Linked DNA regions of Streptomyces ficellus. The protein of the gene in region 1 binds, or shares a complex with, the protein of each later gene. Links are inferred from orthologs where the notes say so. Each region holds a gene or a part of one and is shown in the gene's direction. Other genes may lie near its edges.

The links.
Region 2: the proteins of nusB (region 1) and rpsJ are in contact, whole or in part, in a solved structure (PDB 3D3B), measured with the Escherichia coli proteins. The link is inferred for Streptomyces ficellus from one-to-one orthologs.

What each region holds. Positions count from the first base shown.
Region 1 is NZ_CP034279.1:6,134,771-6,146,440, forward strand. What follows is about bases 1-2,846. They hold nusB (transcription antitermination factor NusB), read left to right. Parts: upstream 1-1,132; coding sequence 1,133-1,561; downstream 1,562-2,846. Other genes in these bases: EIZ62_RS27550 (aminopeptidase P family protein), read left to right, coding at 1-505; efp (elongation factor P), read left to right, coding at 564-1,130; bldD (transcriptional regulator BldD), read right to left, coding at 1,862-2,362; pyrR (bifunctional pyr operon transcriptional regulator/uracil phosphoribosyltransferase PyrR), read left to right, coding at 2,561-2,846. In the rest of the region: more of pyrR, read left to right, coding at 2,847-3,148; EIZ62_RS27575 (aspartate carbamoyltransferase catalytic subunit), read left to right, coding at 3,272-4,258; EIZ62_RS27580 (dihydroorotase), read left to right, coding at 4,255-5,541; EIZ62_RS27585 (PH-like domain-containing protein), read left to right, coding at 5,538-6,113; carA (glutamine-hydrolyzing carbamoyl-phosphate synthase small subunit), read left to right, coding at 6,110-7,264; carB (carbamoyl-phosphate synthase large subunit), read left to right, coding at 7,257-10,565; EIZ62_RS27600 (quinone-dependent dihydroorotate dehydrogenase), read left to right, coding at 10,621-11,670. UniProt on the Escherichia coli protein: Part of the processive rRNA transcription and antitermination complex (rrnTAC). The complex forms an RNA-chaperone ring around the RNA exit tunnel of RNA polymerase (RNAP).
Region 2 is NZ_CP034279.1:2,961,703-2,978,128, reverse strand. The notes cover bases 6,184-8,957. They hold rpsJ (30S ribosomal protein S10), read left to right. Parts: upstream 6,184-7,303; coding sequence 7,304-7,612; downstream 7,613-8,957. Other genes in these bases: rplW (50S ribosomal protein L23), read left to right, coding at 8,929-8,957; rplD (50S ribosomal protein L4), read left to right, coding at 8,279-8,929; rplC (50S ribosomal protein L3), read left to right, coding at 7,626-8,270; EIZ62_RS12900 (hypothetical protein), read left to right, coding at 6,184-6,803. Also shown: EIZ62_RS12935 (LolA-like protein), read right to left, coding at 1-166; EIZ62_RS12930 (DUF2000 domain-containing protein), read right to left, coding at 294-725; EIZ62_RS12925 (AraC family transcriptional regulator), read left to right, coding at 775-1,674; EIZ62_RS12920 (bleomycin resistance protein), read right to left, coding at 1,834-2,535; EIZ62_RS12915 (RNA repair domain-containing protein), read right to left, coding at 2,560-3,381; EIZ62_RS12910 (FAD-dependent monooxygenase), read right to left, coding at 3,400-4,503; EIZ62_RS12905 (TetR/AcrR family transcriptional regulator C-terminal domain-containing protein), read left to right, coding at 4,692-5,651; more of EIZ62_RS12900, read left to right, coding at 5,691-6,183; more of rplW, read left to right, coding at 8,958-9,246; rplB (50S ribosomal protein L2), read left to right, coding at 9,288-10,124; rpsS (30S ribosomal protein S19), read left to right, coding at 10,137-10,418; rplV (50S ribosomal protein L22), read left to right, coding at 10,461-10,808; rpsC (30S ribosomal protein S3), read left to right, coding at 10,808-11,641; rplP (50S ribosomal protein L16), read left to right, coding at 11,647-12,066; rpmC (50S ribosomal protein L29), read left to right, coding at 12,066-12,290; rpsQ (30S ribosomal protein S17), read left to right, coding at 12,290-12,574; and 9 more genes. UniProt on the Escherichia coli protein: Involved in the binding of tRNA to the ribosomes. Part of the processive rRNA transcription and antitermination complex (rrnTAC). The complex forms an RNA-chaperone ring around the RNA exit tunnel of RNA polymerase (RNAP).

The sequences.
Region 1 (11,670 bases):
CGCCGGCCGGGGCGGCCACCGGCCCTCCGACCGCCGGGTCGAGGAGGGCGATTTCCTCTCCGTCTGCCTCGGCGCCAACTACCGCGGCTACCGCTGCGAGATCGGCCGGACGTTCGTCATCGGCACCTCGCCCGCCGACTGGCAGATCGAGCTGTACGACCTCGTCTTCGCCGCTCAGCGGGCCGCCCGCGAGTCGCTGGCCCCGGGCGTCGGGTACCGGGACGTGGACCGCGCGGCGCGGCAGATCATCGACGCGGCGGGGTACGGCGAGTGCCTCGCGCCGGTCCTCGGGCACGGGGTGGGGCTCGAAATCGAGGAGGACCCGCAGTTGGCACCCGGCGCCATGGGTAAACTGGACGCTTGTGTGCCGGTCACCGTCGAACCGGGGGTCCACCTCCCGGGCCGGGGCGGCGTCCGGATCGATGACACGCTCGTCGTACGCCAGGAGGCGGACGGCGGACCCGAGCTACTCACCATCACGACCAAGGAGCTGCTCGCGCTGTAGCGCGTGACGCACCACGCCTCGGTCGTCCACCAGCGTCAGTCCAGGAGATTCCGCAACCGTGGCTTCCACGAACGACCTCAAGAACGGCATGGTGCTCAAGCTCGACAACGACCAGCTCTGGTCCGTGGTCGAGTTCCAGCACGTCAAGCCCGGCAAGGGCCCGGCCTTCGTGCGCACCAAGCTCAAGAACGTGCTCTCCGGCAAGATCGTCGACAAGACGTTCAACGCCGGTGTGAAGGTCGAGACGGCCACCGTCGACCGCCGCGACATGCAGTTCTCGTACATGGACGGCGAGTACTTCGTCTTCATGGACATGCAGACGTACGACCAGCTGCACGTCTCCAAGGCCGCCGTCGGCGACGCCGCGAACTTCCTCATCGAGGGCTTCACCGCCACCGTCGCCACGCACCAGGGCGAGGTGCTCTACGTCGAGCTCCCGGCCGCCGTCGAGCTCGTCATCCAGGAGACCGAGCCGGGCGTCCAGGGCGACCGCTCCACCGGTGGCACCAAGCCGGCCATCCTGGAGACCGGCCACCAGATCCAGGTCCCGCTCTTCATCACCACCGGTGAGAAGATCAAGGTCGACACCCGTGACAGCGGCTACCTCGGCCGGGTGAACAGCTAACCGTGGCTGCCCGGAACAAGGCCCGTAAGCGCGCCTTCCAGATCCTCTTCGAGGCCGACCAGCGCGGCGCGTCCGTGCAGGAGGTCCTCGCGGACTGGATCCGGCACGCCCGGTCCGACGACCGGCAGCCGCCGGTCAGCGAGTACACGATGGAGCTCGTCGAGGGGTACGCGCAGTACGCGGGCCGGATCGACGAGCTCATCGCCACCTACGCGGAGGGCTGGGCGCTCGACCGGATGCCGGTCGTCGACCGGAACATCCTGCGCCTCGGTGCGTACGAGCTGGTGTGGGTGGACGGCACTCCGGACGCGGTGGTGATCGACGAGGCGGTGCAGCTCGCCAAGGAGTTCTCCACCGACGACTCCCCGCAGTTCGTCAACGGCCTGCTGGGCCGTTTCAAGGACCTCAAGCCGAAGCTCCGCCGGGACTGAAACGGCCCCGGTCGTGCCTGTACGAAGGGCCCGCAGCGCATCTCGCGCGGCGGGCCCTTCGGCGTTCCGCAGGCGTTCCCGGGGGCGTTCCGGGGGCGTCTTGCGCCGCGTCCTGCGGGCGTCCCGCGGGCGTCCCGCGGGGACGGACCGGTCGTGGCGAGGCTTCGCCATCCGGCATGACACGGGGCCGGGCCGGGAAGCACCACACCGCCGGAAACGACGAGCCGCCGGGGCGGTGGGGCGCCCGAAGGAGCCCCCCGCACCCGGCGGCAACGTTTCTGCTGTGTGTGGCCCGGTGGGTCAGGCGTCCTCGTGGGCGACCGCGCGGCGCGCGTCCGCGTCCAGCACTCCCCAGCTGATCAGCTGCTCGGTCAGCACCGAGGGCGACTGGTCGTAGATGACGGCGAGGGTGCGCAGGTCGTCCTGGCGGATCGACAGCACCTTGCCGTTGTAGTCACCGCGCTGCGACTGGATCGTCGCCGCGTAGCGCTGCAGCGGGCCCGCCTTCTCCGCGGGGACGTGCGCCAGGCGCTCCAGGTCGAGGACGAGCTTCGGCGGCGGCTCGGCGGCTCCGCCCGGCGTGGTGCCCGGCAGCAGCTCCTGGACCGGGACGCCATAGAAGTCGGCCAGCTCGGCGAGGCGCTGCACGGTCACGGCACGGTCACCGCGCTCGTACGAACCGACCACCACGGCCTTCCAACGGCCCTGGGACTTCTCCTCCACACCGTGGAGGGAGAGGCCCTGCTGGGTCCGGATGGCACGGAGCTTGGCCCCGAGCTGTTTTGCGTATTCGCTGGACATATAGCTCCCGGGACGAAGGCTGGTAACTCACTGTGAGGTTACGCAGCGTTACTTGGCTGCGTCAAGCCGAATAGGTCCGTCCCGACGGTCTTCCACCGGCGGGTCCGGAGCAGCGTCCCGGCCCTGGTACCGTGGGTGGCGCAATTCCGACGTCCTTTAAGGTCCGTCCCGTGAGGCGGAGAAGGAGGTCCGTTTCGTATGGACGCCGTACAGCAGTCCGATGCCGCGCGCCCCGTTCTCGAGGGCCCCGACATCGCGCGGGTACTGACCCGCATCGCCCACGAGATCGTCGAGCGCGCCAAGGGCGCCGACGACGTCGTACTCCTCGGCATTCCGACGCGTGGCGTCTTCCTCGCCCGCCGCCTCGCCGACAAGCTCCAGCAGATCACCGGCCGCACCGTGCCGGTCGGCTCGCTCGACATCACCATGTACCGCGACGACCTGCGGATGCGGCCCGCCCGCGCGCTGGCCCGCACCGAGATCCCCGGTGACGGCATCGACGGCCGCCTCGTCGTCCTCGTCGACGACGTCCTCTTCTCCGGCCGCACCATCCGCGCCGCCCTGGACGCCCTCGGCGACATCGGCCGCCCGCGCGCCGTCCAGCTCGCGGTCCTCGTCGACCGCGGCCACCGTGAACTCCCGATCCGCGCCGACTACGTCGGCAAGAACCTCCCCACGTCGCTGCGGGAGACGGTCAAGGTCCAGCTCTCCGAGGAGGACGGCCGCGACACCGTGCTGCTCGGGATCCGGGAGACCGCCCCCGACGCCCCGGCCGGCGAGCGGTAGCACCCGCCGTACGACCTCCTCGTACGGTGCGCCGCAGCCGCGCGCCCGCACGTCCGTCGGCCTGCCCGAGAAGCAGGTCACCTCCCGGTCCTCCACCTCCACCACGACGGAGAGAACCCCCCGATGATGCGCCACCTCATCTCGGCCGCCGACCTCACCCGCGACGACGCCGTCCTCATCCTCGACACCGCCGAGGAGATGGCCCGGGTCGCCGACCGGCCGATCAAGAAACTGCCCACCCTCCGCGGCCGTACCGTCGTCAACCTCTTCTTCGAGGACTCGACGCGCACCCGGATCTCCTTCGAGGCCGCCGAGAAGCGCCTGTCCGCCGACGTCATCAACTTCAGCGCCAAGGGCTCCTCGGTCTCCAAGGGCGAGTCCCTCAAGGACACCGCGCAGACCCTGGAGGCGATGGGTGTCGACGCCGTCGTCATCCGGCACGGAGCCTCGGGGGCCCCGTACCGCCTGGCCACCTCCGGATGGATCGACGCCACCGTCATCAACGCCGGTGACGGCACCCACCAGCACCCCACGCAGGCCCTGCTGGACGCTTTCACCATGCGCCGCCGGCTGATCGGCCCGGACGCCGGGCTCGGCCAGGACCTGGCCGGCCGGCGCATCACGATCGTCGGCGACGTCCTGCACAGCCGGGTGGCCCGCTCCAACGTCGACCTGCTGCACACCCTCGGCGCCGAGGTCACCCTCGTCGCCCCGCCCACCCTCGTCCCGGTCGGCGTCGAGACCTGGCCGTGCGAGGTGTCGTACGACCTCGACAGCACCCTGCCGAAGTCCGACGCCGTGATGATGCTGCGCGTCCAGCGCGAGCGGATGAACGCCGCGTTCTTCCCGACCGAGCGCGAGTACTCGCGCCGCTACGGCCTCGACGGCCAGCGCATGGCGAAGATGCCCGAACACGCCGTGGTGATGCACCCCGGCCCGATGGTCCGCGGTATGGAGATCACCGCCGAGGTCGCCGACTCCGGCCGTTGCACGGTCGTGGAGCAGGTCGCCAACGGCGTCTCCATCCGCATGGCCGTCCTGTACCTCCTGCTCGGCGGCAACGAATCGGCCGTCGCCCACACCCGTACCGAGGAGAAGCAAGACCGATGAGCAAGACCCTGATCCGTGGTGCGAAGGTACTCGGCGGCGAGGCCCAGGACGTCCTGATCGACGGCGAGACCATCGCCGAGGTCGGCGCCGGTCTCGCGGCCGGCGACGCCACCGTCGTCGAGGCCGAGGGAAGGATTCTGCTGCCCGGCCTGGTCGACCTGCACACGCACCTGCGCGAGCCGGGCCGCGAGGACTCCGAGACCGTCCTCACCGGCACCCGCGCGGCCGCCACCGGCGGCTACACGTCCGTGTTCGCCATGGCCAACACCTTCCCCGTCGCCGACACCGCCGGTGTCGTCGAGCAGGTCTACCGGCTCGGCCGGGAGCACGGCTACTGCGACGTCCAGCCCATCGGCGCCGTCACCGTCGGCCTGGAGGGCAGGAAGCTCGCCGAACTCGGCGCCATGCACGAGTCCGCCGCCGGCGTCACCGTCTTCTCCGACGACGGCAAGTGCGTCGACGACGCCGTGATCATGCGCCGCGCCCTGGAGTACGTGAAGGCCTTCGGCGGCGTCGTCGCCCAGCACGCCCAGGAGCCCCGCCTCACCGAGGGCGCCCAGATGAACGAGGGCGTCGTCTCCGCCGAGCTGGGCCTGGGCGGCTGGCCGGCCGTCGCCGAGGAGTCGATCATCGCCCGGGACGTGCTGCTCGCCGAGCACGTCGGCTCCCGCGTCCACATCTGCCACCTGTCGACCGCCGGGTCCGTCGAGATCGTCCGCTGGGCCAAGTCGCGCGGCATCGACGTCACCGCCGAGGTCACCCCGCACCACCTCCTCCTGACGGACGAGCTGGTCCGCTCGTACAACCCCGTCTACAAGGTCAACCCGCCGCTGCGCACCGAGCGCGACGTCATGGCGCTGCGCGAGGCCCTCGCCGACGGCACGATCGACATCGTCGCCACCGACCACGCCCCGCACCCGCACGAGGACAAGGACTGCGAGTGGGCCGCCGCCGCCATGGGCATGGTGGGCCTGGAGACCGCGCTGAGCGTCGTCCAGCAGACGATGGTCGAGACCGGGCTGCTCGACTGGGCCGGCGTCGCCGACCGCATGTCCTTCCGGCCCGCGAAGATCGGCCGCGCCGACGGCCACGGCCGCCCCGTCTCGGCTGGTGAGCCCGCCAACCTCACGCTGGTCGATCCGGCATACCGTGGAGTGGTGGACCCCGCGGGCTTCGCCTCCCGCAGCCGCAACACCCCCTACGAGGGCCGCGAGCTGCCGGGTCGCGTCACCCACACCTTCCTGCGGGGCCGGGCGACGCTCATGGACGGGAAGCTGGCGTGACCTTTTCGATCGAACTCGCGGCCGAACTCGCGGCCGAGCCGAAGTCGGCGGAGGTGACCGACTGGGCCGCCCGGCTCGGCTGGGTCGCCGGACTGCTGCTCTTCATCGCGCTCGTCTACTGGCTGATGCGCCAGGGGTGGAAGTGGCGCGGCAGCCTCCAGTCCGGCCTGCCCGACCTCCCCGCCGCGCCGGACGCCCCGGGCGCGGCGACACTGACGATGACCGGCCGCTACCACGGCTCCACCACCGCCGGGCAGTGGCTCGACCGGATCGTCGCCCACGGCCTGGGTACCCGCAGCCGCGTGGAGCTGACGCTCCACGACACGGGCCTGGCAGTCGTACGCCCCGGGGCGAGCGACTTCTTCGTCCCGACCGGGCGGCTGCGCGGCGCCCGGCTCGACAAGGGCATCGCGGGCAAGGTCCTCGCCGAGGGCGGCCTGCTGATCGTCACCTGGGAGCACGGCGGGACGCTGATCGACTCCGGCTTCCGCTCCGACCGGGCCGCCGAGCACACCACCTGGGCCGACGCCCTCAACACCATGATCACTACGACGGAAGGCGCCGCACGATGACGACCTCCACCCGGGGAACCAGGGTTCCCGCCGTACTCGTCCTGGAGGACGGCCGCACCTTCCGCGGCCGCGCCTACGGGGCCGTGGGGGAGACCTTCGGCGAGGCCGTCTTCTCCACCGGCATGACCGGCTACCAGGAGACCCTGACCGACCCGTCGTACCACCGCCAGGTCGTCGTGATGACCGCGCCGCACGTCGGCAACACCGGCGTCAACGACGAGGACGCCGAGTCGAAGAAGATCTGGGTCTCCGGGTACGTCATCCGCGACCCCGCCCGCGTCCCGTCCAGCTGGCGCTCCCGCCGCACCCTCGACGAGGAACTGGCCGCGCAGGGCGTCGTCGGCATCAGCGGCATCGACACCCGCGCCCTCACCCGCCACCTGCGCGAGCGCGGCGCCATGCGCGTCGGCATCTTCTCCGGCGACGCGGTCGCCGACGACGCCACCCTCCTCGCCAGGGTGCAGGACGCCCCGCAGATGAAGGGCGCGAACCTCTCCGCCGAGGTCGCCACCAAGGAGACCTACGTCGTCCCCGCGATCGGCGAGAAGAAGTTCACCGTCGCCGCCGTCGACCTCGGCATCAAGGGCATGACCCCGCACCGCATGGCCGAGCGCGGCATCGAGGTGCACGTCCTGCCCGCCACCGCCACCGTCGAGGACGTCTACGCCGTCAACCCGGACGGGGTGTTCTTCTCCAACGGCCCCGGCGACCCGGCCACCGCCGACCACGCGGTCTCCGTCATGCAGGGCGTGCTCGCCCGCAGGACCCCGCTCTTCGGCATCTGCTTCGGCAACCAGATCCTCGGCCGCGCCCTCGGCTTCGGCACCTACAAGCTGAAGTACGGCCACCGCGGCATCAACCAGCCGGTGCAGGACCGCACCACCGGCAAGGTCGAGGTCACCGCGCACAACCACGGGTTCGCCGTGGACGCGCCCCTGGACAAGGTCTCCGAGACGCCCTACGGCCGCGCCGAGGTCTCCCACGTGTGCCTCAACGACAACGTGGTGGAGGGCCTCCAGCTGCTCGACCAGCCGGCCTTCAGCGTCCAGTACCACCCCGAGGCGGCCGCGGGCCCGCACGACGCCGCGTACCTCTTCGACCGCTTCACGTCTTTGATGAACACCGCCCTGATGGAGGCCGAGCGTGCCTAAGCGCACCGATATCCAGTCCGTCCTGGTCATCGGCTCCGGCCCGATCGTCATCGGTCAGGCCGCCGAGTTCGACTACTCCGGCACCCAGGCGTGCCGCGTCCTCAAGTCCGAGGGCCTGCGCGTCATCCTGGTGAACTCCAACCCGGCGACGATCATGACCGACCCGGAGATCGCCGACGCCACCTACGTCGAGCCGATCACCCCCGAGTTCGTCGAGAAGATCATCGCCAAGGAGCGCCCCGACGCGCTCCTGCCCACCCTCGGCGGCCAGACCGCGCTCAACACCGCGATCTCGATGCACGAGCAGGGCGTGCTGGAGAAGTACGGCGTGGAGCTGATCGGCGCCAACGTCGAGGCCATCCACAAGGGCGAGGACCGCGACCTGTTCAAGGGCGTCGTCGAGGCCGTCCGAGCCAAGATCGGGTACGGCGAGTCCGCCCGCTCGGTGATCTGCCACTCCATGGACGACGTCCTCAACGGCGTCGAGACGCTCGGCGGCTACCCCGTCGTCGTCCGCCCCTCCTTCACCATGGGCGGCGCCGGCTCCGGCTTCGCCCACGACGAGGAGGAGCTGCGCCGCATCGCCGGCCAGGGCCTGACCCTCTCGCCCACCACCGAGGTGCTCCTGGAGGAGTCCATCCTCGGCTGGAAGGAGTACGAGCTGGAGCTGATGCGCGACAAGCACGACAACGTCGTGGTCGTCTGCTCCATCGAGAACTTCGACCCCATGGGCGTGCACACCGGTGACTCCATCACCGTCGCCCCGGCGATGACCCTCACCGACCGCGAGTACCAGATCCTCCGGGACGTCGGCATCGCGATCATCCGCGAGGTCGGCGTCGACACCGGCGGCTGCAACATCCAGTTCGCGGTCAACCCCGAGGACGGCCGGGTCATCGTCATCGAGATGAACCCCCGTGTCTCCCGCTCCTCCGCGCTCGCCTCCAAGGCCACCGGCTTCCCGATCGCGAAGATCGCCGCCCGTCTCGCCGTCGGCTACACCCTCGACGAGATCCCCAACGACATCACCGAGAAGACGCCGGCCTCCTTCGAGCCGACCCTCGACTACGTCGTCGTCAAGGCCCCGCGCTTCGCCTTCGAGAAGTTCCCGTCCGCCGACTCCACGCTGACCACGACCATGAAGTCGGTCGGCGAGGCCATGGCCATCGGCCGGAACTTCACCGAGGCGCTCCAGAAGGCCCTGCGCTCCCTGGAGAAGAAGGGCAGCCAGTTCACCTTCACCGGCCCCGTCGGCGACAAGGACGAGCTGCTGCGCGAGGCCGTACGCCCCACCGACGGCCGCATCAACACCGTCATGCAGGCCATCCGCGCCGGCGCCACCCCGCAGGAGGTCTTCGACTTCACGAAGATCGACCCGTGGTTCGTCGACCAGCTCTTCCTGATCAAGGAGATCGCCGACGAGCTCGCCGCCGCCGAGAAGCTCGAGCCGGAGCTGCTCGCCGACGCCAAGCGCCACGGCTTCTCCGACGCCCAGATCGCCGGCATTCGCGGCCTGCGCGAGGACGTCGTCCGCGAGGTCCGGCACGCCCTCGGCGTCCGCCCGGTCTACAAGACGGTCGACACCTGCGCCGCCGAGTTCGCCGCCAAGACGCCGTACTTCTACTCCTCCTACGACGAGGAGAGCGAGGTCGCGCCCCGCGAGAAGCCCGCGGTGATCATCCTGGGCTCCGGCCCGAACCGCATCGGCCAGGGCATCGAGTTCGACTACTCCTGCGTCCACGCCTCCTTCGCCCTGAGCGACGCCGGCTACGAGACCGTGATGGTCAACTGCAACCCCGAGACCGTCTCCACCGACTACGACACCTCCGACCGCCTGTACTTCGAGCCGCTCACGCTCGAGGACGTGCTGGAGATCGTCCACGCCGAGACCCTCGCCGGCCCCGTCGCGGGCGTCGTCGTCCAGCTCGGCGGCCAGACCCCGCTGGGCCTCGCCCAGGCGCTCAAGGACAACGGCGTGCCCGTCGTCGGCACCTCCCCGGAGGCCATCCACGCCGCCGAGGACCGCGGCGCCTTCGGCCGCGTCCTCGCCGAGGCCGGGCTGCCCGCCCCCAAGCACGGCACCGCCACCACCTTCGCCGGCGCCAAGGCCATCGCCGACGAGATCGGCTACCCCGTCCTCGTACGCCCGTCGTACGTGCTCGGCGGCCGCGGCATGGAGATCGTGTACGACGAGGCGCGCCTGGAGGCGTACATCGCCGAGTCCACCGAGATCTCCCCGACCCGCCCCGTGCTGGTCGACCGGTTCCTCGACGACGCCATCGAGATCGACGTCGACGCCCTCTACGACGGCACCGAGCTCTACCTCGGCGGCGTCATGGAGCACATCGAGGAGGCCGGCATCCACTCCGGCGACTCGGCGTGCGCCCTGCCCCCGATCACCCTCGGCGGCTTCGACATCAAGCGCCTGCGCGCCTCCACCGAGGCGATCGCCAAGGGCGTCGGCGTCCGCGGCCTGATCAACATCCAGTTCGCCATGGCCGGCGACATCCTGTACGTCCTGGAGGCCAACCCCCGCGCCTCCCGTACGGTGCCCTTCACCTCCAAGGCGACCGCCGTGCCGCTCGCGAAGGCCGCCGCCCGCATCTCGCTGGGCGCCACCATCGCCGAGCTCCGCGCGGAGGGCCTGCTGCCGGCCAACGGCGACGGCGGCACCCTGCCGCTGGACGCGCCGATCTCCGTCAAGGAGGCCGTCATGCCCTGGTCGCGCTTCCGCGACGTGCACGGCCGCGGCGTCGACACCGTCCTCGGCCCCGAGATGCGCTCCACCGGCGAGGTCATGGGCATCGACGCGGTCTTCGGCACCGCCTACGCCAAGTCGCAGGCCGGCGCCTACGGCCCGCTGCCCACCAAGGGCCGCGCCTTCATCTCGGTCGCCAACCGCGACAAGCGCTCGATGATCTTCCCGGCCCGCGAGCTGGTCGCCCACGGCTTCGAGCTGCTGGCCACCTCCGGCACCGCCGAGGTCCTCAGGCGCAACGGCATCAGCGCCACCGTCGTGCGCAAGCAGTCCGAGGGCGAGGGCCCCGGCGGCGAGAAGACCATCGTCCGCCTGATCCACGACGGCGAGGTCGACCTCATCGTCAACACCCCCTACGGCACCGGCGGCCGCCTCGACGGCTACGAGATCCGCACCGCGGCCGTGGCGCGCGGCGTCCCCTGCCTCACGACGGTCCAGGCGCTCGCCGCCGCCGTCCAGGGCATCGACGCGCTGAACCACGGAGGCGTCGGCGTGCGTTCCCTCCAGGAACACGCGGAACACCTGACCGCGGCCCGCGACTAGCAGCGAGGGGGACACCGGAAACGGTGTCCCCCTCCTCATGAGGACACCACCACACATGTACAAGCTCTTCTTCCGGCTGTTCTTCTCCCGCATGGACCCCGAGCGCGCCCACCACCTGGCGTTCCGCTGGATCCGCCTCGCCGCCCGCGTCCCCGTCCTGCGCACCTTCCTCGCCGCCGCCCTGGCCCCCCGCCACAAGGAGCTGCGCACCGAGGCGCTCGGCCTGCGCATGCACGGCCCCTTCGGGCTCGCCGCCGGCTTCGACAAGAACGCCGTCGCCATCGACGGCATGGCGATGCTCGGCTTCGACCACGTCGAGATCGGCACCGTCACCGGTGAGCCGCAGCCGGGCAACCCCAAGAAGCGCCTGTTCCGCCTCGTCGCGGACCGCGCCCTGATCAACCGCATGGGTTTCAACAACGACGGCTCCGCCGCCGTCGCCGAACGCCTCCACGCGCGCGTGCCGGTGTTCCGGACCGTCGTCGGCGTCAACATCGGCAAGACCAAGGTCGTCCCGGAGGCCGAGGCCGCCGCCGACTACGTGAAGTCCACCGAGCGGCTCGCCCGCCACGCCGACTACCTGGTCGTGAACGTCTCGTCGCCGAACACGCCCGGGCTGCGCAACCTCCAGGCCACCGAGTCGCTCAGGCCGCTCCTGACGGCCGTGCGCGAGGCCGCCGACCGCACGGTCACCGGCCGCCGCGTCCCGCTGCTGGTCAAGATCGCGCCCGACCTGGCGGACGAGGACGTCGACGCGGTCGCCGACCTCGCCGTCGAGCTGGGCCTGGACGGCATCATCGCCACCAACACCACCATCGCCCGCGAGGGCCTGAAGTCCCCGGCGTCCCTCACCGGCGAGACCGGCGGCCTGTCCGGCGCCCCGCTCAAGGAGCGCTCCCTGGAGGTGCTGCGCCGCCTCTACGCGCGCGTGGGCGACCGCATCACGCTCGTCGGCGTGGGCGGCATCGAGAACGCCGAGGACGCCTGGCAGCGCATCCTCGCCGGCGCCACCCTGGTCCAGGGCTACAGCGCCTTCATCTACGAGGGCCCGTTCTACGCCCGCGCCGTCCACAAGGGCCTCGCCGCCCGGCTGAACGCCTCGCCG
Region 2 (16,426 bases), 3.2 Mb from region 1 along the record:
TCTCCGTGCCCGTCTCCGTCTCCGCCGGGGCCGATCGGGCGCCGGCCCCTGCCCCGCTCTTCGCGCCGCCGGCGCCGCCGGATCTGTCGGATCTGTCGGTGTCGTCGCATCCGCCGACCAGCAGGGCGGCGCAGCACAGGGTGGCCAGGGCAAGGGCATGACGCATGGGCGTGTCTCCAGGAGGGGGGTGGATCGTCGGACGGCGCCCACGATGATGATCATCGTATGTCGCCGATCGGCCCCCATTCCAGGAGTTATCCGGCCATCGAGCCCGGCCTCCGGGGCGCGTCGTCTCAGGGGTGCATCCGGGCCCCCTTGAGCACCTTGTCGACCGCGTTGCGCGGCCCGTACACGCACAGGCCCACCAGGTCCAGGTGGTCACGGGCCACGGCTCGTACCGCCGCGCGGTTGTCGCGGTCGTTGCCGGTGGTGAAGAGGTCGGAGGTGAACACCGACCGGGGCAGCGAACGGGCCAGGGCGCGGCGGTGGGCGGCGGTCAGCGTCTCCTTGGTGCCCTCGAAGACCAGGACCGGCTGGCGGAACATCGGCAGGTAGGGGCTGCCGTCGGCGTCGGCGTACGGTTCGCCGATCACCTCCGGGAGCTGGGCGCCGAGGCCGCTGACCAGGAACGCCGTCACGTTCAGCCGCTGCCAGGGCTCCAGGTCCTCGCGCAGCAGGACGGCGATCTTGGTGTCGAAGCGTACGGGCGTGTTCTCGGTGGTCATGGTCCGAGACTGCCGCCGGGCCGGCCGCCCGGTCTTGTACGTTTCTCGCATGGTGGCCCGGCAGGAGGTTTCCGCGTGGCGCCCGAAGGTGCCGGGTGTCGTCGAGGTCCTGCACGCGCACTTCACCGAGCACGCCTATCCGATGCACGTCCACGACGCGTGGACGCTGCTGATCGTGGACGACGGCGCCATCCGGTACGACCTGGACCGCCGCGAGCACGGCGCGCCGAGCGACACGGTGACGCTGCTGCCGCCGCAGGTGCCGCACAACGGCTCGTCCGCGACGCCCCGCGGGTTCCGCAAGCGGGTGCTCTACCTGGACCTGCCGGAGCTCGACGAGACCTTCATCGGCCCGGCGGTGGACGGGCCCGTCCTGGTCGACCCGCTGCTGCGGCGGCGCGTCGCGCAGGTGCACGCCGCCCTGGCGCACCGGGGCGACGAACTGGAGGCGCAGAGCCGGCTGGCCCTGATCGGCGAACGGCTGCGCGGGCGGCTGCGGCCCCGGCTCGTCACCCCCGCGCGGCCGGCCGGCGACGGCGTCGCCCACCGGCTGCGGGAACTCCTCGACGAGCGGCTGTCGCGCGGGGTGACCCTCGACGAGGCCGCGGGCCTGGTGCACGCCCATCCCGCGCACCTGGTACGGGCGTTCAGCGGCGCCTTCGGCATCGCCCCGCACCAGTACCTGATGGCCCGCCGGGTCGACCGCGCCCGGCGGCTCCTCCTCGACGGCCGGTCGCCCTCCGCGGTGGCGGCCGCGGTGGGCTTCTACGACCAGGCGCACCTGAACCGGCACTTCAAGCGGCTCGTGGGCACCACACCGGGGCGGTTCGCCCGGCTCGACGGCGCCGGCCCGGGGCGGTTCGCCGGAAGACGCCGCTCCGGCGAGACCCGCTCCGGCGAGACCCGTTCCGGCGATGGGCGGCGGGTCGGCCCGCCCACCACGACCTAGGGCCTCTCGTTCGGATCTTGCTGGGCTCGTGACGCCTGGACACCGCACCTCGCGGCGTTGTCGTCGGTCGCCAATGCTCCGCAGTGGCTCCCTCCTCCGCCTTGCGATGCACGGCACCAGACGCCACTCCCTGATCCAGCCTGATCCAAACGAAAGACCCTAGTCCCGCAGGTCCTCCAGCCGGGCCAGCTCGTCGCGCAGCGACTCCCGCTCCTCGGCGGTGAGCCGGACCCCATCCGCCCGGGCCAGGGCGGACGCGGCGGTCTCCGGGTCGCCGAGCCGCCCGGCGACGTCCGCGCGCAGGACGAGGAGGCGGAACAGCTGTACGGGCGTGGGCCGTTCGTCCGGCAGGTCCAGCGCCCGGTCGATGAACTTCGCGGCGCCCGCCGGGTCGTCCCTGGAGTCCGCGAAGAGGGACGCGTAGTGCAGGGCCCGGGCGAAGGTCTCCGTCGGGGCGGGCCGGTGGTTCAGGTCGTCGGAGACGGGCGTGCCGACGCGGACGCAGTTGCCGCCCGGGTCGGTCATCAGGAACTGGCGCATGCCGTGCGAGGTGTCCTTCACCGGGCCGATGCGCGGGAGTCCCCGCGTCGGGACGCGCCCGTACGCCGCCTTCAGTCCGGCACGGAACGCCGCGTGCAGCCCGTCGACGTCGTCGGTCACGACGTAACACGTGCTGTACGACGCGGCCGGGTCGTACTGCCTCATCGCGAAGAAGTGGAGCTCGATGCGGCCGCGCTCGACGGCCGCGTACGGATTGGGGCTCTTCTGCTGGAAGGTGACGCCGAAGCCGAGCGCCGCGTAGAAGTCGAGGACCGGCTGAAGGGTCCGGCAGGGCAGCATCGGAATGGTCTTCTCGTCCATGCCCGCCACTCTAGTCAAACTTGATTAGTCAGGGGGAGGGGTTTTCCCGGACCACCGCACCTCGCCCGTGCCGAGCACCACCGTCGCCCGGACCCGCATCGGTCCGTCGCCGCGCCGGGACAGGACCGCCACCTCGACGACCCGCGCCGTCAGGGGCCCCCACGCGCCGAGCCGGTCCGCGCACTCGGCCGTCACGCGCCGCGGGTCCCGGGTGCGGCCCAGGCTCAGGTGCGGGGTGAAGCCCCGGTGCGGGCCGCGGCACTCGGGGAAGCGCCGCTCCAGGGCCTGGCGCAGGTCCGCCCAGGGCCGGGTGCCCGCGGCTGCCGGGTCCAGCCACACCGTGGCGCCCGCCCGGTGGCGGAACGTACGGATCCCGGCCAGCCGTGCCCCGAACGGCTCGACGCCGGCCGCCGCCGAGGAGAGCAGCGGCGCCGCCCGTCCGAAGTCCTCCTCCGGGACGAACCCGAACAGCAGGTTCACATGCGGCGGCCAGCGGTGGATCTGCGGGTCGTGGTCCCGGCGGACGGCCTGGAGCGGCGGCCACAGCTCCGCGGGCGGCAGCCAGGCCACCGCAGTGCGGGGTGTGGGCCGCGCGGCGAGCGCCCGTACCCGGCCGGCGCCGGTCGCGCCGAGCCGGTCCAGACCCGTCCTGCGGTCCCACACCACCTCGCCGTCGGCCTCGAAGAACAGCACCCGGTGCCAGGGGATGTCACCGCCCGGTACGAAGCCGGTCAGCGGGACCCGCCCGGGGCCGGCCTCCCGCAGGCGGACGCCGATGACGAACCGGGCGGGGTCGAACCGCGGGTCCCACAGCACCCGGTGGTAGATCTCCTCGCTGGTGTGCACGCCTCCACCGTGCTCCCGTCAGCCGTCCAGCGCGATCGCGTTCTTCGCCCGCCCCATGGACTCCTCGGAGGCGGGCCTGCCGGGGTTCTCCGTGGCCAGGGCCTGGTTCGCGGTGACGAAGGGCCGCATGCGCGACTCGTACGCGGTGAAGGCCGCCGCGTGGTCGCCGCCCGCCCCCGCCAGCGCGTCCGCCAGGACGTGGGCGCCCACCAGCGCCAGACTCGTGCCCTGCCCGGACAGGGGGGAGGGGCAGTAGCCGGCGTCGCCGAGCAGCACCGCCCGGCCCCGGGACCAGCGGTCCAGGTGGACCTGGGCCATCGCGTCGCAGTAGAAGTCGGGCGCCTCCTGGGCGGCCTTCGCCAGCCGGGCGCCCTCCCAGCGCAGTGCGGCGAGCCGCGCCACGATCAGCGCCTTCAGGTCCGCGTCCCGGGGGAGCGGCGCGGACTCGAACCCGAACGCGACCCGCAGCTCGCGATTGCCGCGTACCGGCATGATGCCGAACCCCGCCTCGCCGTCCCGCAGCCAGAGCTGCCAGTCCTCCAGGCCGAGGAAGTTGTCCGCGGTGAAGACCGACAGGTAGCTGCCCAGGTGCCGGACGTGGTCGTCCTCCGGGCCGAAGGCCAGCCGCCGGACCGTCGAGCGCAGCCCGTCCGCGCCGACCACCAGGTCGAAGCGGCGTGACGGGGCGAGCGCGAAGTCCGCGACCACCCCGTCGGCGTCCTCGGTGAGCGCGGTGACGCTGTCGCCGAAGACGTACTCCACGCCGCCGCCCGTACGCGCCCGGTCGTGCAGCAGCCGGGTCAGGTCGTCGCGCAGCACCTCGATGTCGTCGCCGTCGAGCCGGCCGCTGCTCAGCGCGTACTCCGTCGAGCGGTCGATCTCCGTGCCGTCCGCGTCCAGGACCGACATGCCGCGTATCCGGGTGCGGACCTCCCGCGCCTGCTCCAGGACGCCGATCCGGTCGAGCACCTCCAGGGCGACGCCCCGCACGTCGATCGCCTGGCCGCCCGCCCGCGGCCCCGGGGCGCGCTCGACGACGGTGGGCGCGAAGCCCCTGCGGTGGAGCAGGTGCGCGAGGGCGGATCCGGCGATACCGGCACCGGAGACAAGTACGGACTGCATGGTCCAGCTCCTTTCGATACGGTGTACGCCACTGAATGTACGGCGTACACACAACCCTGCCAAGCGCGCTCGACACGCGCCTAAGCACCGCCCTGTACTAGGTCAGAGGGTGAACAGGGCCGATCGCCGCTGCTAGGGTCTGCCCTAGTACAGGGCCGTCGGCCCGGCGAAGGAGGCGGAAAAAAAACATGACGCGACCCCCCGGGGACCAGCCCCCCTACCTCCGCATCGCCGCCGACATCCGGCGGCGCATCACCGACGGCGACCTCCGCCCGGGCGACCGCGTCCCCTCCACCCGGCAGATCGCCCAGGAGTGGGGCGTGGCCCTCGCCACCGCCACCAAGGCGCTCACGGCGCTCCGCCTGGAGGGCGCCGTCGAGGCCCGCCCGCGCGTGGGCACCGTGGTCGCCGGAGCGCCCGGCGGGCAGGAGGCGCCCGCCGGGCGCGAGCGGGCCGCCACCGCCGCCGAACCGGAGCTCACCCGGGCCCGCGTGGTCCGGGCGGCCATCGAGATCGCCGACGCCGAAGGACTCGCCGCCCTCTCCATGCGCGGCATCGCCGCCCGCCTCGGCGTGGCCGCCATGTCCCCGTACCGGCACGTCGGCAGCAAGGACGAGCTCGTCGCCCTGATGGCGGACGCCGCGTACGGCGAGGTCGGGCACCCGGCCGAACCGCCGGAGGGCTGGCGGGGACGGATGGAGACCGGGGCGCGCGCCCTGTGGGAGGTGTGCCGGCGGCACCCGTGGGTCGCCCAGATCGGGCCGCTCAGCCGCCCGCTCGTGCTGCCGAACCTGATGGCGCACGGTGAATGGGTGCTCGGCGCGCTGGCGGACAGCGGCCTGGACGCCCGGACCCGGTTCGACATCCACTTGCTGATCTACACCTACGTCCAGGGCATCGCCGTCCACCTGGAGCGCGAGACCCAGGCCCTGGCCGCCACCGGCCTCACCGAGGACGAGTGGATGGCGGGCCAGGAGGCGGCGATGCGCGAGGTCGTCACCTCGGGGCGCTACCCGGCCCTCAGCCGCACCCTCATGGAGTTCGAGGACGGCTACGACCTCGACCTCGACGCCCTCTTCGAGTTCGGCCTCGGCCCCCTGCTCGACGGGATCGGGCGCATCGTCAACGGGGCGCCACGACCGGCGTGATCAAATATGCCCGTCATACGGACGACTGGGGTGGGGGCCATGGGCAGGGGCGCGGCGGAGGAACGGCCGGAGGACGGGTCGTCGGTGTCCGACGAGGAATGGGCGCGCTTCCTCCGCGAGGCGGGTGAGGGCCACGGGGCGGACGCGCCCAAGGAGCCGTCGGCCGACGAGCGGGAGCGGCGCGCCGGGCGCACCGCCCGCCCCGCGCAGCCCGAGGGCTGGCGCACCGGCCCGGCCTGGCGGGAGCCCGACGGCCGCGCCACCCGGCGCAGGCGCTGGACCGGCGCCCTCGGGGTGCTGCTGGCGGCGGGGCTCGTCGTCGTCGCCGTACGCCCCGAGCTGGTCACCGACCGGTTCGGCGGCACCGGCCACGCCGAGGCCACCGCGCCCCTGGCGGGCGCGGGCGCCGGTGACGTCCCCACGCTCAAGGAGCCCTTCCGGGGCTCGCCCGCCGCCGGCTGGGCGGACGGCGCCGACGGCATCGAGGTGCCCGGGGCGGAGGCCGTCGCCGGGATGACCAGGCAGCAGGTCGCCCAGGCGCTGGACAACACCAAGAAGCTTCTGGTCGCCGCCAACCTGGACCCGGCGACCCTCCGGGGCGAGCACCCCCGGGCCGCGCTGGACCTGCTGGACCCGCTGCAGCCGAGCGGCCGCGGCGCGCTGGAGAAGGCCCTGGCCGACCCCGGCCCGGACAGCGACCCCCTGTGGCTCTTCAGCCGCTTCGACCCCTCCGAGGTCGTTCCGGCGGGTGACGTGGTGAAGGTCCGGGGCACGCTGACGTACGGGAAGGGCGAGCGCGCCGGCGAGATGCGGGTGCACGCCGACTACACGTTCGTCTACCCGGTGGTGAAGGCGGCGCCCGGCTCCACGGAGGTCGCCCGGACCGTCGTGCGCCGCCAGATGACCCTCGCCCTGCACGACCCCGTGACGTTCCGCGCCACGCCCGGCAAGCTGTCGGTGCTGCGCATGGACGAGAGCGCCGGCAACGACGACTGCTCCCGCGCCCACGACGGCTTCCTGCACCCGCGGTTCACCTCGGACCTCCTGGCGGGCGAGGACGGCGGTGGCACCGGCAAGGCGTTCGACCCCTACGACCGCACCAAGCCGCTCGCCGAGCAGCCCGACTGGTGCGGCACGGTCAGCCGCACCTGACGGACGCGCCCGAAGGAGCCCGGAACCCGGGCCTCCGCGTGCCGTGGTTTGACGCGGGAGCCCGCCGGGGTAATCTCTTCGGCTCGATTGGCGTCGGCATGGCCCCGTATGGCAGACTGTCCGGGTTGCTCGGTTGAGTGCCGATGCTGCGCGCCTCCCGCCGGGAGGACCGGAAGCGAGTCCCACAGTACTCGTCGCCCCATGCGTTGTACCGAGAGGTGCAGGGGCGGACGTACGGGAATCTTCCGGGAAGTGTCAGCGGGGCGCCGACCAGGCACCCGGTGGGTGTTCCGCCCCCGACGCTCTTCACAGAGCACAGCGCGGTCCTCGGGCCCGCACCCCCTCAGCTGGGAAATCCTTCGGGAGAGCTACGTGGAGGGGATGCGACACGCCCGACCGCGTGGGTCGGAGGAGGAGCTGCGATTCCCAGGCCGTGAGGCCCAGGAGGAGCGGCCCGCCAGGTTCCAGAGCGTTACGAGAGACAGGACTACTGAGTAGCCATGGCGGGACAGAAGATCCGCATCCGGCTCAAGGCCTACGACCACGAGGTCATCGACTCGTCGGCGAAGAAGATCGTCGAGACGGTGACGCGCACTGGTGCGTCGGTCGCGGGCCCGGTGCCGCTGCCCACTGAGAAGAACGTGTACTGCGTCATCAAGTCGCCGCACAAGTACAAGGACTCGCGCGAGCACTTCGAGATGCGCACGCACAAGCGCCTCATCGACATCCTCGACCCCACGCCGAAGACGGTTGACTCGCTGATGCGTCTCGACCTGCCGGCCGGCGTCGACATCGAGATCAAGCTCTGAGGTGACGCGCGAGATGGCTAAGAACATTAAGGGCGTCCTGGGCGAGAAGCTCGGCATGACCCAGGTCTGGGACGAGAACAACCGGGTTGTCCCGGTCACCGTCGTCAAGGCCGGGCCCTGCGTCGTCACCCAGGTCCGCAGCAACGACACCGACGGCTACGAGTCGGTCCAGATCGCCTTCGGCGAGATCGACCCGCGCAAGGTGAACAAGCCCCTCAAGGGTCACTTCGCCAAGGCCGACGTCACCCCGCGCCGCCACCTGGTGGAGATCCGCACCGCTGACGCCTCCGAGTACACGCTCGGCCAGGAGATCACCGCTGAGGTCTTCGAGGCGGGCGTCAAGGTCGACGTCACCGGCAAGAGCAAGGGCAAGGGCTTCGCCGGTGTCATGAAGCGCCACAACTTCCGTGGCCTGGGCGCCGGACACGGTACCCAGCGCAAGCACCGCTCGCCCGGTTCCATCGGTGGCTGCGCCACCCCGGGCCGTGTGTTCAAGGGCCTCCGCATGGCGGGCCGCATGGGCAACGAGCGGGTCACCACCCAGAACCTGACCGTCCACGCCGTTGACGCGGAGAAGGGTCTGCTCCTGATCAAGGGTGCGGTTCCTGGTCCGAACGGCGGCCTCGTCCTGGTCCGTACCGCGGCCAAGGGGGCCTGAGGTAACCGATGAGCACCATTGACATCCTTTCGCCGGCAGGCGACAAGGCCGGGACCGTCGAGCTCCCCGCGGAGATCTTCGACGCCAAGACCAGCGTTCCGCTGATCCACCAGGTCGTCGTCGCCCAGCTGGCCGCTGCCCGTCAGGGCACGCACAAGACCAAGACCCGTGGCGAAGTCCGCGGTGGTGGCAAGAAGCCGTACCGCCAGAAGGGCACCGGCCGCGCCCGTCAGGGTTCGACCCGTGCGCCGCAGTTCGCCGGCGGTGGCGTGGTCCACGGCCCCGTGCCGCGTGACTACTCGCAGCGCACCCCGAAGAAGATGAAGGCCGCCGCCCTGCGCGGTGCCCTCTCGGACCGGGCGCGTCACTCCCGCATCCACGTCGTCACCGGCGTGGTCGAGGGCGAGGTCTCCACCAAGGCCGCCAAGACGCTGTTCGGCAAGATCTCGGAGCGCAAGAACCTGCTCCTGGTCGTCGAGCGCGCCGACGAGGCCGCGTGGCTGTCCGCCCGCAACCTGCCCCAGGTTCACATCCTGGAGCCGGGCCAGCTGAACACGTACGACGTGATCGTCTCCGACGACGTGGTCTTCACCAAGGCCGCCTTCGAGTCCTTCGTGTCTGGCCCCAAGGCCGATGACAACGAGGGGAGCGAGGCCTGATGGCCGAGATCACCAGCAAGACCTTCTCCGACCCGCGTGACGTTCTCGTCAAGCCGGTCGTCTCCGAGAAGAGCTACGCGCTGCTCGACGAGAACAAGTACACGTTCATCGTGGCGCCGACCGCGAACAAGACCCAGATCAAGCAGGCCGTCGAGTCGGTCTTCTCGGTCAAGGTCACGTCGGTGAACACGATCAACCGCCAGGGCAAGCGCAAGCGCACCCGCACCGGTTTCGGTAAGCGCGCCAACACCAAGCGCGCCATCGTGACCCTTGCTGAGGGCAACCGTATCGACATCTTCGGCGGTCCGACCGCCTGACGGCGGTCTGGATCGTCCGAATATCGGACGAGGACTGAGAAATGGGTATCCGCAAGTACAAGCCGACGACTCCGGGCCGTCGTGGCTCCAGCGTCGCCGACTTTGTCGAGATCACGCGGTCCACGCCGGAGAAGTCGCTGGTCCGCCCCCTGCACAGCAAGGGCGGCCGTAACAACACCGGTCGTGTGACCGTCCGTCACCAGGGCGGTGGCCACAAGCGCGCCTACCGCGTGATCGACTTCCGTCGTCACGACAAGGACGGCGTGCCGGCCAAGGTCGCTCACATCGAGTACGACCCCAACCGCACCGCGCGCATCGCGCTCCTCCACTACGTGGACGGCGAGAAGCGCTACATCATCGCTCCGCGTGGCCTGAACCAGGGCGACCGGGTCGAGAACGGCCCCGGCGCCGACATCAAGCCCGGCAACAACCTGGCCATCCGCAACATCCCGGTCGGTACCACGATCCACGCGATCGAGCTCCGTCCCGGCGGTGGCGCCAAGTTCGCCCGCTCCGCGGGTGCCTCCGTGCAGCTGCTCGCGAAGGAGGGCCAGATGGCCCACCTGCGCATGCCGTCCGGCGAGATCCGTCTCGTCGACGTCCGCTGCCGCGCCACGATCGGCGAGGTCGGCAACGCCGAGCAGTCGAACATCAACTGGGGCAAGGCCGGCCGCAAGCGCTGGCTGGGCGTCCGCCCGACCGTCCGCGGTGTGGCGATGAACCCGGTTGACCACCCGCACGGTGGTGGTGAGGGCAAGACCTCCGGTGGTCGCCACCCGGTCTCCCCGTGGGGTCAGAAGGAGGGTCGTACTCGTTCTCCCAAGAAGGCGAGCAACAAGTACATCGTCCGCCGCCGCAAGACGAACAAGAAGCGCTAGGAGCGGGTTTAGATGCCGCGCAGTCTCAAGAAGGGGCCCTTCGTCGACGACCACCTGATCAAGAAGGTGGATTCGCAGAACGAAGCCGGCACCAAGAACGTCATCAAGACCTGGTCCCGCCGCTCGATGATCGTCCCGGCCATGCTCGGCCACACGATCGCGGTGCACAACGGCAAGACCCACATCCCGGTGTTCGTCACCGAGTCGATGGTCGGCCACAAGCTCGGCGAGTTCTCGCCGACGCGCACCTTCCGGGGTCACGTCAAGGACGACCGGAAGTCGAAGCGCCGCTAAGGCGGGGTGGAATCGACTATGACTAACACCGAAGGGACAACCATGGAAGCCAGGGCCCAGGCGCGGTACATCCGCGTCACGCCCATGAAGGCCCGCCGCGTGGTGGACCTCATCCGTGGCATGGACGCCACGGAGGCTCAGGCGGTCCTGCGTTTCGCCCCGCAGGCCGCGAGCGTGCCGGTCGGCAAGGTGCTGGACAGCGCCATCGCCAACGCCGCGCACAACTACGACCACACGGACGCCTCTTCGCTGTACATCAGCGAGGCGTACGTCGACGAGGGCCCGACCCTGAAGCGGTTCCGTCCGCGTGCCCAGGGCCGTGCCTACCGGATCCGCAAGCGGACCAGCCACATCACCGTGGTCGTCAGCAGCAAGGAAGGAACCCGGTAATGGGCCAGAAGGTAAACCCGCACGGGTTCCGGCTCGGCATCACCACCGACTTCAAGTCGCGTTGGTACGCCGACAAGCTGTACAAGGACTACGTCAAGGAAGACGTCGCCATCCGTCGGATGATGACGTCCGGCATGGAGCGCGCCGGCATCTCGAAGGTGGAGATCGAGCGCACCCGTGACCGCGTGCGGGTGGACATCCACACCGCTCGTCCCGGCATCGTCATCGGCCGCCGTGGCGCCGAGGCCGACCGCATCCGCGGTGACCTCGAGAAGCTCACGGGCAAGCAGGTCCAGCTGAACATCCTCGAGGTCAAGAACCCCGAGGTCGACGCTCAGCTCGTGGCCCAGGCCGTGGCGGAGCAGCTGTCCTCCCGCGTCTCCTTCCGCCGTGCCATGCGCAAGAGCATGCAGTCGGCCATGAAGGCGGGCGCCAAGGGCATCAAGATCCAGTGTGGTGGCCGTCTCGGCGGCGCCGAGATGTCCCGCTCGGAGTTCTACCGCGAGGGTCGTGTGCCGCTGCACACGCTGCGCGCGAACGTCGAGTACGGCTTCTTCGAGGCCAAGACGACCTTCGGCCGCATCGGCGTGAAGGTCTGGATCTACAAGGGCGACGTCAAGAACATCGCCGAGGTCCGCGCCGAGAACGCTGCTGCCCGTGCGGGCAACCGCCCGGCCCGTGGTGGCGCTGACCGCCCGGCCGGCCGCGGTGGCCGCGGTGGCGAGCGTGGCGGACGCGGTCGCAAGCCGCAGCAGGCTCAGGCTGCCGAGGCCCCCAAGGCCGAGGCTCCCGCCGCCGCTCCGGCTGCTGAGAGCACCGGAACGGAGGCCTGACCGAAATGCTGATCCCCCGTAGGGTCAAGCACCGCAAGCAGCACCACCCCAAGCGCCGCGGTATGGCCAAGGGTGGTACGACGGTTGCGTTCGGCGAGTACGGCATCCAGGCCATGACTCCGGCGTACGTGACCAACCGCCAGATCGAGGCGGCTCGTATCGCGATGACCCGCCACATCAAGCGTGGCGGCAAGGTCTGGATCAACATCTACCCGGACCGCCCGCTGACGAAGAAGCCCGCCGAGACCCGCATGGGTTCCGGTAAGGGTTCCCCCGAGTGGTGGGTCGCGAACGTGCACCCGGGCCGGGTCATGTTCGAGCTGTCCTACCCGAACGAGAAGATTGCACGTGAGGCTCTGACTCGCGCGGCCCACAAGCTGCCGATGAAGTGCCGGATCGTCAAGCGCGAGGCAGGTGAAGCGTGATGTCGGCCGGTACCAAGGCGTCCGAGCTGCGCGAGCTGGGCAACGAGGAGCTTGTTGCCAAGCTCCGCGAGGCCAAGGAAGAGCTGTTCAACCTCCGCTTCCAGGCGGCGACCGGGCAGCTCGAGAACCACGGTCGGCTCAAGTCCGTCCGTAAGGACATCGCCCGGATCTACACCCTGATGCGCGAGCGTGAGCTGGGCATCGAGACGGTGGAGAGCGCCTGATGAGCGAGAACAACGTGACTGAAGAGAAGACCGCTCGCGGTTTCCGCAAGACCCGTGAGGGTCTGGTCGTCAGCGACAAGATGGACAAGACCGTCGTCGTCGCCGTCGAGGACCGCGTCAAGCACGCGCTGTACGGCAAGGTCATCCGCCGTACGAACAAGCTCAAGGCGCACGACGAGCAGAACGCCGCGGGTGTCGGCGACCGTGTCCTCCTGATGGAGACCCGGCCGCTGTCCGCGAGCAAGCGCTGGCGCGTCGTCGAGATCCTCGAGAAGGCCAAGTAATCGCTCGGGGGGTTTCCCCCGAGTTCGTTCCGCCAGGCTCGGCAGGGGCCGACCTCTCCGGAGGAGCCCCTGCCGGGAACCGGCAGACAATCAGGAGATAGACGTGATCCAGCAGGAGTCGCGACTGCGTGTCGCCGACAACACTGGTGCCAAGGAGATCCTTTGCATCCGTGTTCTCGGTGGTTCCGGTCGCCGCTACGCGGGCATCGGTGACGTCATCGTCGCCACCGTCAAGGACGCGATCCCCGGTGGCAACGTGAAGAAGGGTGACGTCGTCAAGGCGGTCATCGTTCGCACCGTCAAGGAGCGCCGCCGCCAGGACGGCTCGTACATCCGCTTCGACGAGAACGCCGCCGTCATTCTGAAGAACGACGGCGACCCTCGCGGCACCCGTATCTTCGGCCCCGTGGGCCGTGAGCTGCGCGAGAAGAAGTTCATGAAGATCATCTCGCTCGCGCCGGAGGTGCTGTAAGCATGAAGATCAAGAAGGGCGACCTGGTCCAGGTCATCACCGGTAAGGACAAGGGCAAGCAGGGCAAGGTCATCGCGGCCTTCCCCCGCGAGGACCGTGTCCTGGTCGAGGGTGTCAACCGGGTCAAGAAGCACACCAAGGCCGGTCAGACCGCTCGCGGTTCCCAGACCGGTGGCATCGTCACGACCGAGGCCCCCATCCACGTGAGCAACGTTCAGCTCGTCGTGGAGAAGGACGGCAACAAGGTCGTCACGCGCGTCGGTTACCGCTTCGACGACGAGGGCAACAAGATCCGCGTTGCCAAGCGGACGGGTGAGGACATCTGATGGCTACCACCACCACTCCGCGTCTCAAGACGAAGTACCGCGAGGAGATCGCGGGCAAGCTGCGTGAGGAGTTCTCGTACGAGAACGTCATGCAGGTTCCCGGCCTCGTCAAGATCGTGGTCAACATGGGTGTGGGCGACGCCGCCCGCGACTCCAAGCTGATCGAGGGTGCCATCAAGGACCTCACCACGATCACCGGTCAGAAGCCGGCCGTCACCAAGGCCCGCAAGTCCATCGCGCAGTTCAAGCTGCGTGAGGGCCAGCCGATCGGTGCCCACGTCACGCTCCGTGGCGACCGCATGTGGGAGTTCCTGGACCGCACCCTGTCGCTGGCGCTTCCGCGCATCCGCGACTTCCGCGGCCTGTCCCCCAAGCAGTTCGACGGCCGTGGCAACTACACCTTCGGTCTCACGGAGCAGGTCATGTTCCACGAGATCGACCAGGACAAGATCGACCGTGTCCGGGGTATGGACATCACCGTGGTGACCACGGCGACCAACGACGAAGAGGGCCGTGCGCTCCTCCGTCACCTCGGCTTCCCGTTCAAGGAGGCGTAAGCGAGATGGCGAAGAAGGCTCTCATCGCGAAGGCTGCCCGCAAGCCCAAGTTCGGCGTGCGCGCGTACACCCGCTGCCAGCGCTGCGGTCGTCCGCACTCCGTCTACCGCAAGTTCGGCCTGTGCCGCGTGTGCCTCCGTGAGATGGCTCACCGTGGCGAGCTGCCGGGCGTGACCAAGAGCTCCTGGTAATCCCCTTCATCAGGGATTCCGGAGTCTCTCGGTAAGCATCTGGTCGGCAGGAGCCCACACCCGCATGCCGTAGGCTTGTGGGGTTGGGCGCCTGCCGCCCGTACGACTTACTACGCCGTAGGTCCCCGCACCGCACCCGTCCCGCCCATGAGCGGGGAGAGGGATGGCGCATACAGGAAACCCCGGCGAGAGAGGCCGAAGGCCAATTCATGACCATGACTGATCCCATCGCAGACATGCTGACTCGTCTGCGTAACGCGAACTCGGCGTACCACGACTCCGTGACGATGCCGCACAGCAAGATCAAGTCTCACATCGCGGAAATCCTCCAGCAGGAGGGCTTCATCACGGGCTGGAAGGTCGAGGACGCCGAGGTCGGCAAGAACCTCGTCCTCGAGCTGAAGTTCGGTCCGAACCGTGAGCGCTCCATCGCGGGCATCAAGCGGATCTCGAAGCCCGGTCTGCGGGTTTACGCGAAGTCCACCAACCTGCCGAAGGTCCTCGGCGGTCTGGGCGTGGCGATCATCTCCACGTCCCACGGCCTCCTGACCGGCCAGCAGGCGCAGAAGAAGGGCGTGGGTGGGGAAGTCCTCGCCTACGTCTGGTAGTCGGGAACGGAGGAAAAGCCAATGTCGCGTATCGGCAAGCTCCCCATCACGGTTCCCGCCGGCGTGGACGTCACCATCGAGGGCCGCACGGTCACGGTGAAGGGTTCCAAGGGCACCCTGAGCCACACCGTCGCCGCGCCGATCGAGATCGTTAAGGGCGAGGACGGCGTTCTCAACGTCACCCGTCCGAACGACGAGCGTCAGAACAAGGCCCTTCACGGCCTGTCCCGCACGCTGGTGGCCAACATGATCACCGGTGTGACCAAGGGGTACACGAAGGCGCTCGAGATCAGCGGTGTCGGTTACCGCGTGGCCGCGAAGGGCTCCAACCTGGAGTTCCAGCTCGGCTACAGCCACCCGATCCTGGTGGAGGCCCCCGAGGGGATCTCCTTCAAGGTCGAGTCGCCGACCAAGTTCTCGGTCGAGGGCATCGACAAGCAGAAGGTCGGCGAGGTCGCCGCGAACATCCGCAAGCTTCGCAAGCCCGACCCCTACAAGGCCAAGGGCGTGAAGTACGCGGGTGAGGTCATCCGCCGCAAGGTCGGAAAGGCTGGTAAGTAAGCCATGGCATACGGCGTGAAGATTGCCAAGGGCAAGGCCTACAAGGGCGCTGCTCTGAAGCGTCGCCACATCCGCATCCGCAAGAAGATCGCGGGTACGACCGAGCGTCCGCGCCTGGTCGTCACGCGTTCCAACCGCGGCATCACCGCTCAGGTCATCGACGACATCGCGGGTCACACCCTCGCGTCGGCGTCCACCCTGGACGCGTCCATCCGCGGCGGCGAAGGCGACAAGTCGGCTAAGGCGAAGCAGGTCGGCCAGCTCGTGGCCGAGCGTGCCAAGGCTGCCGGCATCGAGGCTGTCGTGTTCGACCGTGGCGGCAACCAGTACGCCGGGCGCATCGCCGCCCTGGCGGACGCCGCCCGCGAAGCCGGGCTCAAGTTCTGAGCCGGTTCCGTAGCTCAGCGGAAAACGAAGAGAGGTAATTCCAATGGCTGGACCCCAGCGCCGCGGAAGCGGTGCCGGTGGCGGCGAGCGGCGGGACCGGAAGGGCCGTGACGGCGGCGCTGCTGCCGCCGAGAAGACCGCGTACGTTGAGCGCGTTGTCGCGATCAACCGCGTCGCCAAGGTTGTGAAGGGTGGTCGTCGCTTCAGCTTCACCGCGCTGGTCGTGGTGGGCGACGGTGACGGCACCGTGGGTGTCGGTTACGGCAAGGCCAAGGAGGTGCCGGCCGCCATCGCCAAGGGTGTGGAGGAGGCCAAGAAGCACTTCTTCAAGGTCCCCCGTATCCAGGGCACCATCCCGCACCCCATCCAGGGTGAGAAGGCCGCGGGCGTCGTCCTGCTCAAGCCTGCTTCCCCCGGTACCGGTGTGATCGCCGGTGGCCCGGTGCGCGCCGTTCTCGAGTGCGCCGGCGTCCACGACATCCTGTCGAAGTCCCTGGGCTCCGACAACGCGATCAACATCGTGCACGCGACCGTGGCGGCCCTCCAGGGTCTGCAGCGTCCCGAGGAGATCGCGGCCCGCCGTGGTCTGCCCCTCGAGGACGTCGCCCCCGCGGCTCTCCTGCGTGCGCGTGCAGGGGCGGGTGCGTAATGGCTCGCCTCAAGGTCACGCAGACGAAGTCGTACATCGGCAGCAAGCAGAACCACCGCGACACCCTGCGTTCCCTGGGCCTCAAGCGCCTGGGTGACGTG